DNA from 2 places in the Delftia sp. PE138 genome. Region 1 is predicted to be linked to the other one. Evidence: predicted binding sites of a transcription regulator. Region 1 holds the regulator's gene; the other holds the start of a gene.
The links. Region 1 encodes FNR, which switches genes on or off when oxygen is low (the NO sensors DNR and NnrR bind a similar motif). Its sites were predicted from a motif close to TTGATNNNNATCAA; they were not measured.
Positions count from the first base shown of each region.

Region 1 (4,332 bases):
CCAGGTGCTGCGCCGCATCTTCCGTCCGCGCGTACTGGTCTACTCGGCCGTGCTGATCGGCCTGAGCATGGCCATGATCGTGAGCCTGGCGCTGCGCCAGTCGGTCAAGGTCGACGTGATACGCGACCGGGCGTCGCTGTCGCGCATCGTCGCGGGCGGCAAGCTGGAAAATGTCTACCGCCTGCAGATCATGAATGCCACCGAGCAGGCCCAGCGCTACCGCATCAGCGCCCATGGCCTCGACGGGCTGGAGCTGGCGTCCGAGCAGGAGGTCGAGGTCGGCCCGGCCGAGACGCGCGGCATTGCGGCGCGGCTGCAGATTCCCTACGGTTCCGCCGAGCCGGGCTCGCACACCGTATTCTTCGATATCGATGCCGTGCATTCAGGCGCGGGACGCGCGTCCGAAAAGGCCGTCTTCCTGGTGCCCCGGTGATATGTCTGGCCGGCACCGCCCAGGCTGCGCCGGCTGTTTGAAAGAAAGAGGTTATCCATGTCTTCCAGTCCCGCAGTCTCCGCGCCCGCCACGGCCCCTTCGCATCCGGACGCCGGCAAGCCCTGGTGGAAGTTCGCCCATGTCTGGCTCGTGGTGGCCGGCCCGGCCGCCGTCGTGGTGGCTGGCGTGGTCACGGCCGTCATTGCGATCAATGGCGCCGATCCCGTGATCGATCCTGACTATTACCGCAATGGCATCACCATCAACGAGCGTGCCGATGGCGTGCGTGAAGTGCCCAAGAGCCTGGCGCCCGCGGTCACCGGCCGCAACCACGCGGCCACGCCCGCGCAGGACCATCCCACGGACCGCTGAACGCAGGAAAATGCCGTGCACAAGGCCGCAGTCGCGGCCTTTTTTGCATGGTGGATGGCATCTCCAGCATGCGCGAGGGCCAAGGGTTTCCTACAGGCAGTGCAGGGTGCGCAGGGCTTGGCACGGTGCGCGGGCGGCGCGCACAATGAAAGCCACCCCTCGACAGCTCAAGGAGATCGCTGATGTTGGCCCAACGCTGGATGTGGATTGCCTGGCCGGCCTTTCTGGCCGCCGCCGTGATGGAGATGCTGGTATTCGCCTTCGTGGACCCGCTGGAGCTGCACTGGCTCGGCGACCTGGGCTGGTCGCGGCAGGGAATCTACACGCTGGCCTTCTTCGCCTTCTGGGGCGTGACCATGCTGTCCAGCCTCATGACCACCATGCTGGGACGCTCCACGCACGATCTCAACGACGGCGTGGTCTCCGAGCCGGACCCAAATCTGGCCATGCAGGGCCTGGGGCGCGATTGAACCTGCGTGCACTGCAATGGCAATGAAAAAGGCCCGCGACAGCGGGCCTTGTTCATTGCCGGGGGGTGGGGCCTTGCGGCCTCACTGGCACTGCTGGCTGTTGACGATGCGCTTGAGCGCGTCCGTGTCCAGGATGCGCAGATGGCGCTGGCGCACCTCGATGATGTTTTCCTCGGCAAACTTCGAGAAGGTGCGGCTCACCGTCTCCAGCTTCAGGCCCAGGTAGCTGCCGATTTCCTCGCGCGTCATGCGCAGCACCAGTTCCGACTTGGAAAAGCCCCGGGCGTGCAGGCGCTGCACCAGGTTGAGCACGAAGGCGGCCAGGCGCTCCTCGGCACGCATGCTGCCCAGCAGCAGCATCACGCCATGCTCGCGCACGATCTCGCGGCTCATGACCTTGTGCACATGGTTTTGCAGGGCCGTGACCTCGCGCGACAGGTCCTCCAGCTTGTCGAAGGGCATGACGCAGACCTCGGCGTCTTCCAGCGCGACCGCATCGCAGGTGTGGTGGTCGTTGACGATGCCATCCAGGCCGATGATCTCGCCGGCCATCTGAAAGCCCGTGACCTGGTCGCGCCCGTCCTCGGTGGCCACGCAGGTCTTGAAGAAGCCCGTGCGGATGGCGTACAGCGAGGTGAAGGACTCACCGTTGCGAAACAGCAGGCCGCCGCGCTTGACCTTGCGGCGCGTGGCCACGATGTCGTCGATGCGCTGCATCTGCTCGGCATCCAGGCCCATGGGCATGCACAGCTCGCGCAGGTTGCAATTGGAACAGGATGCTTTGATGGTCTGAAGGTTCATGGAGTAAACATCAGCGGCGCAGCAGTGCGCCGGCGGTGACCTCGTGGATGGCGATGAGTTGGATCAAATTGTCGCAGCACTGCCGCGAACAACTCTTGATATGAGTCAAGGACGCGGCCAATGGGCTGCGGCACAGTGGACGACATTAGAGGAAAAAACCCATGACCGCTGTCACCCCAGAGCTGCTGCGTCGCTTCGACGTACCGGGGCCCCGATACACCTCGTTCCCCACTGCCGATCGTTTCGTGGAGGCTTTCGGTGCTGAAGACTATATCCTGGCACTTGAGCACCGCAAATCGAGTACCGCAGCGCGGGCCATGCCTTTGTCGCTGTATGTGCATGTGCCGTTCTGCGAGTCGCTGTGCTACTACTGCGCCTGCAACAAGATCGTGACGCGCCACCACGATCGCGCTGCCGTCTACCTGGACTACCTGGCGCGCGAGATGGCCTTGCACACGGCCCATTGCGGCAAGGGTCAGGCCGTCAGCCAGCTGCACCTGGGCGGCGGCACGCCCACCTTCTTCTCGGACGATGAGCTGCGCACGCTGATGGCCCTGCTGCGCGAGCATTTCAAGCTGGAGCCGGGCGGCGAATACTCCATCGAGGTCGATCCGCGCACCGTCAGCGTCGAACGCCTGGCCGTGCTCAAGGAGCTGGGCTTCAACCGCCTGAGCTTCGGCGTGCAGGACTTCGACGAACAGGTGCAGATCGCCGTGCACCGCGTGCAGCCGGCCGAGCAGGTGTTCGCGCTGGTGGCAGCGGCACGGCAGCTGGGCTTTGCCTCCATCAACGTGGACCTGATCTACGGCCTGCCCAAGCAGACGCCCGAGTCCTTCGAGCGCACGCTGGCCCAGGTCAATGCGCTGCGGCCCGACCGCATCGCGCTCTATGCCTATGCCCACCTGCCCGAGCGCTTCAAGCCGCAGCGGCGCATCGCGGCCGAGGACCTGCCCCAGGGCGCCGACAAGCTGGCCATGCTCTCGCGCTCCATCGCGGCCTTCATGGAGGGCGGCTATGTCTACGTGGGCATGGACCACTTCGCCTTGCCCGAGGACGCGCTGGCCGTGGCCAAGCGCCAGGGCCGGCTGCATCGCAACTTCCAGGGCTACAGCACCCAGCCCGACTGCGACCTGATTGCGCTGGGCGTGTCGGCCATCGGCAAGGTGGGGGCCAGCTACAGCCAGAACGCCAAGACGCTGGAGGAGTACTACGACGCCATCGACGCCGGCCACCTGCCCGTGGTGCGCGGCCTGGCACTGTCGCGCGATGATCTGGTGCGGCGCGCCGTCATCATGGCCATCATGTGCCAGGGCGCCGTGTTGTTCGAGCCCATGGAGCAGGCCTGGCTGCTGGGCTTTCGCGAGTACTTCGCCCCCGAGCTGGCGGCGCTTCAGGACCTGCAGGCCAAGGGGCTGGTGCAGATCAGCGACGAGGGCTTCCAGGTCACGCCGATGGGCTGGTACTTCGTGCGTGGCGTGGCCATGCTGTTTGACCGATATCTGCAGGCCGACAAGAACCGGGCGCGGTTTTCGAGGATCATCTAGGCCCCATGCTGTTGTCGCTGCTCTGGACCGCTTTGATCATGGGGCTCGTCGGCGGGCCCCATTGCCTTGCCATGTGCGCCGCGCCCTGCGGCGTGGTCACGGGCGGGGCGGGGCAGGGCACGGTACAGGGTGGTGGGCAGGTGGTCGCCGTCCATGGACTGCAAAGCCGGCTGTGGCTGCGCACGGCGCTGTTCCATGGCGGGCGGCTGGCCGGCTATGCCAGCCTGGGCGCTGCCTCGGCGCTGGCCATGGAAAGCCTGTCCTGGCTCACCAGCCAGACCACGGCGCTGCAGCCGTTCTGGACGCTGACCCATGTCGCCGTGATGGCCTGGGGCCTGGCCATGATGGTGCAGGCCCGCCAGCCCGCCTGGCTGGAGTCTGCGGGCCGCGCCGCCTGGCGGCGCGTGCAGCCCTGGGTGTCCGCCCCTGGCGGCACGCTGGCGGCGGGCTATGCCTGGGCGCTCATGCCCTGCGGACTGCTGTATTCGGCCGTGCTGGTCGCCGCGCTCAGCGGTGGCCCCTTGCAGGGCGCATCGGCCATGGCGGCCTTTGGCGTGGGCAGCGGGCTGTGGCTGGTGGCCGGCCCCTGGCTGTGGCGGCTGGGCCGCCAGCGCCTGAACGGCCTGCGTGCCGAATGGGGCACGCGGCTGGCCGGCCTGATGCTGGTGGGCGTGGCCGTGTGGGCGCTGTGGATGGACCTGATCTACAAGCC
Region 1 covers NZ_JABEPN010000005.1:366,489-370,820, reverse strand. Annotated here, with positions in the region: gene ccoG (cytochrome c oxidase accessory protein CcoG) at 1-433, shown strand, start outside; gene HFGMBDPB_RS19165 (FixH family protein) at 491-805, shown strand; gene HFGMBDPB_RS19160 (hypothetical protein) at 988-1,275, shown strand; gene fnr (fumarate/nitrate reduction transcriptional regulator Fnr) at 1,357-2,076, opposite strand; gene hemN (oxygen-independent coproporphyrinogen III oxidase) at 2,238-3,620, shown strand; gene HFGMBDPB_RS19145 (sulfite exporter TauE/SafE family protein) at 3,626-4,332, shown strand, end outside.

Region 2 (4,332 bases), on a different contig from region 1:
GTAGACCTCGGGGTGGCCCCAGATCCAGATCAGGTTCACGTACAGCATGGGGTTGCCGCCCAGGTCGTTCGTGAAGAAGTTCGTGCCGACGTAGCGGTCCAGCGACATCAGCACCAGGGCTGCTGTCAGGATGGGGAACGAGGCCACGATCAGCGCGTTGGTGCACAGGGCAGTCCAGGTGAAGACGGGCATCTTCATCAGGTTCATGCCGGGTGCGCGCATCTTGATGATGGTCACGATCAGGTTGATGCCCGACAGCGTGGTGCCGACACCGGCCACCTGCAATCCCCAGATGTAGTAGTCAAGCCCCACCCCCGGGTTCTGCGCCCCCAGGTTGGACAGGGCCAGCCAGCCGGAGGTGGAGAACTCGCCCAGGAACAGCGAGATCATCACCAGCACGGCGCCGCCCGTGGTCATCCAGAAGCTGAAGTTGTTCAGGAACGGGAAGGACACGTCGCGGGCGCCGATCTGCAGCGGCACCAGGTAGTTCATCAGGCCGGTCACGAAGGGCATGGCCACGAAGAAGATCATGATCACGCCGTGGGCCGTGAAGATCTGGTCGTAGTGGTGCGGAGGCAGGTAGCCCAGGTTGTCGCCGAAGGCCATGGCCTGCTGCAGGCGCATCATCAGCGCATCTGCGAAGCCGCGCAGCAGCATGACCAGACCGAGGATCATGTACATGATGCCGATCTTCTTGTGGTCGATGCTGCACAGCCAGTCGCGCCACAGCGGGCCCCACAGGCGGAACTTGGTGAGAAGGCCCAGCACGCCGAGGCCGCCGAGCACCACGGCGATGAAGGTCACCAGCACGATGGGCTCATGCGCCATCGGGATGGAGTCCCAGGTGATGCGTCCCAGCAGCCAGTGGGCCTGTGCCGGGGAGGTATGTTCAGACATATCGAGTCTCTTAGGTCGTTTTGGAACGGGCGGCGGGCTGGCCGTCGTCCGCTTCCGCTATCTGCTTATTGCTGTGCGCTGGCGGCCGAGCCGTCGCGCTGGTCCAGGAAGGCCACGACGCGGTCGGCGTTTTGCACCGTGCACACATCCTGGGGCAGGTTCATGCCCACGGCCTTGAGATAGGCTTCACCGCCTGCGGCATCGATGGCCATCATGTGGTGCATGCACATCTTGCCTTCCTCGACGCAGCGGTTGAGCACCTTGTCGTACAGGCCTTCGTCCACGGTGGCGAAGCGCTCGACCGGGTTGCGCTCGCTGGGTTTGACCAGATTCAGGTAGGTGTCGCGGTTCAGGGCCTTGCCTTCGGACTTGGCCTTGGCAACCCACTGCTCGAATTCCTCGTCGCTGAGGCCGTGGAACTTGAACGTCATGCCCGAGAAGCCGGCGCCGCTGTAGTGCGATGCCAGGCCGTGGAACACACCGGTCTTGTTGATCACTGCGTTCAGCTCGGTCTGCATGCCGGGCATGGCATAGATCATGCCGGCCAGGTCAGGCACGTAGAAGGCGTTCATCGTCGAGGTGGCGGTCAGCTTGAAGTGGATGGGACGATCCACGGGAGCGGCCAGCTCGTTGACGGTGGCGATGCCCTTTTCAGGGATGAAGAACAGCCACTTCCAGTCCATGGCCACGACCTGCACTTCCAGCGGCTTGACATCGGTGCTCAAGGGCTTGGAGGCCGAGACGCGGTCCAGCGGGCGGTAGGGGTCGAGCTTGTGGGTGCTGATCCAGGTGATGGCGCCCAGCGCGATGATGATCATCAGCGGCACGGACCAGATCACCAGCTCCAGCGTGGTGGAGTGGTGCCATTCGGGGTCGTAGTGGGCCTCGGTGTTCGACTGGCGGTATTTCCAGGCGAACAGCAGCGTGAGGATGATCACCGGGATGATGATGATCAGCATCAGCAAGGTGGCCGTGACCACCAGGTTGCCTTGCTGCGCGGCGATATCGCCGGCCGGGTTGAGCACGACGGCTTTGCTGCAGCCAGTGAGACTGGCTGTCAAAGCGGCCGCGGTGAGCCACGCAGGCCCACGGAGTTCCTTGATTTTTAGCATGCTAGGGGCGCAACAAGAGCGCGTTTACATAGAAACGCGGATTACAAGATCCGGGCAAATGTATTACGAAGTATAAATTTGTCCATTGGACATTTTGTCCAACGTCAAGGAGAAGCCGGGAACTTTCTGCTACCTGGCGGGGCAGGCAGCGGGGTCCCGGCGGCCCGGAGGCCGCATTTTTCGGCCGCGCGCAGCAGGAAAAACACCAAGTCCGGTCGAGGTGAAACCGCCTTGCGCCAGATCAAGCGAGGGCGTAGAACGGAGCTGTCAGTGAGACGAGACAAGGAGCATCCATCTATGAGCGGCCTCGACACAACTGCAAGCTTCCCCAACGGAAGCTACGAAAGCAAGGAATCTCTGTCCCGCGCCGACACCCACGAAGATGTCACGCCCAACGAGATCGCCGTCGGCGTGATCCTGGGGCGATCCTCGGAGTACTTCGACTTCTTCGTGTTCGGCATCGCCTGCGTGCTGGTCTTCCCGGCACTGCTGTTCCCCTATCTTTCCAAGCTTGACGGCACGTTGATGTCGTTCGGCATCTTCGCGCTGGCCTTCGTGGCGCGGCCGTTGGGCACGGCGCTGTCCATGGCCGTGCAGCGGCGCTGGGGCCGGGCGACCAAGCTGACGCTGGCGCTCTTCCTGCTGGGCGTGTGTACGGTGGGCATGGCTTTCCTGCCCAGCTACCAGCAGGCGGGCGTGAACGCCATCATCGTGCTGGCGCTGCTGCGCATCGGCCAGGGCATTGCACTGGGCGGCTCCTGGGATGGCCTGCCGTCGCTGCTGGCCATGTCGGCGCCCCAGAACCGGCGGGGCTGGTATTCGATGATCGGGCAGTTGGGTGCGCCGCTGGGCTTTGTGCTGGCGGCAGGCCTGTTTGCCTTCATCTATGCCCATGTGGATGCCGACGAGTTCCTCAGCTGGGGCTGGCGCTATCCCTTCTGCGTGGCCTTTGCCATCAACGTGGTGGCACTGTTTGCCCGGTTGCGCCTGGTGGTGGGCCAGTCCTACACCGAGCTGCTGGCGCAGCGCGAGCTGGAGCCCATGGGCGTGGTGCCGCTGATGCGCGACGAGGGCCGCAACGTGGTCATCGGTGCCTTTGCAGCCCTTGCCAGCTTTGCGCTCTTCCACCTGGTGACCATCTTCCCGCTGTCCTGGATCTCGCTGTATTCGGACCAGTCGGTGAACCATGTGCTGGGCGTGCAGATCGTTGGCGCCTTCTGTGCGGCCGGCGCCATCATGGCTTCGGGCTGGCTGGCCGACCGGGTGGGGCGGCGCAACACGCTGGGCACCATGGCCTGCCTGATCGGCATCTTCAGCTTTGTGGCTCCCTGGCTGCTGGGCAGCGGCACCACGGGCAACAACGTGTTCATCATCGTCGGCTTCATCCTGCTGGGCCTGTCCTACGGGCAGGCGGCAGGCACGGTGACGGCCAACTTCCCCTCGCGCTATCGCTATACGGGCGCGGCCCTGTCCTCGGACATGGCCTGGCTGGTCGGCGCGGCCTTTGCCCCGCTGGTGGCGCTGGGCGTGTCCTCGCGCTTCGGACTGGTGGCGCTGGGCATCTATCTGCTGTCGGGCGCGCTGTGCACGCTGGCGGCGCTGGGCATCAACCGGGCCATCGAGACGCGCGACTGAACGGGCCCTCGCAAGCCAAAGGCCGGCTCTGCCGGCCTTTTTTGTCGCCGGGCCGCCCCAAGGCAAAAAGCTGGCCCCCTGGGGGCAGCGGACCTTGCGAAGCAGGGGAGCGTGGGGGCATTTTCCGTTGCGGCTCCGCCTCAGGGGTTTTCACCGTAGCGCTGCTTGAAGTCGAATTCGAGCCTGTCGCAGTCCTGCACCGATTCAAACTGCCGCGTCTTGCGCTCGGCCTCAGGCCTGGCGGTTTCCTTGCGGCAGATCTTGATGGTTTCGCGCTCCACCCAGCGCGCCTCGCCTTCGGGCGTGGACAGCAACTGGCCAGCCAGCATGAGCACAGCGAAGAAGGCCACGGGCAGGCCGATGAGCCAGGGCACGATGCGGCTTTTGCCTGGTTGGGCCGGTTCGGCGGAATGAGGCTCGGGTGTCGGTGGTTGCGCCATGGTGTGCTTGCTGTGGTTCCGGCTGGCGATTATCCAGGGCGCCCATCGCGCGCAGTCTGAGCGGGATCAGGGAACGGCGAGATCGCCTGTGCTAGCCATCTCCCCCATCTCCTGCACCCGCCATTTCTCCAGCGCAAGAATGTCGGCCCTGCGGCCCGTATGGGGCGCCACCCACAGCTGCAGGCGCCGCGGACCGGCCAGTCGCGCGCCGCTGTTGCGCGCGCATGTCAGCGATCCGGCCAGCGGCG
Region 2 covers NZ_JABEPN010000002.1:328,585-332,916, forward strand. Annotated here, with positions in the region: gene cyoB (cytochrome o ubiquinol oxidase subunit I) at 1-897, opposite strand, end outside; gene cyoA (ubiquinol oxidase subunit II) at 963-2,009, opposite strand; gene HFGMBDPB_RS10425 (MFS transporter) at 2,307-3,644, shown strand; gene HFGMBDPB_RS10430 (hypothetical protein) at 3,785-4,084, opposite strand.
Region 2: the regulator FNR is predicted to act here: its motif matches at 2,104-2,117, upstream of cyoA (ubiquinol oxidase subunit II).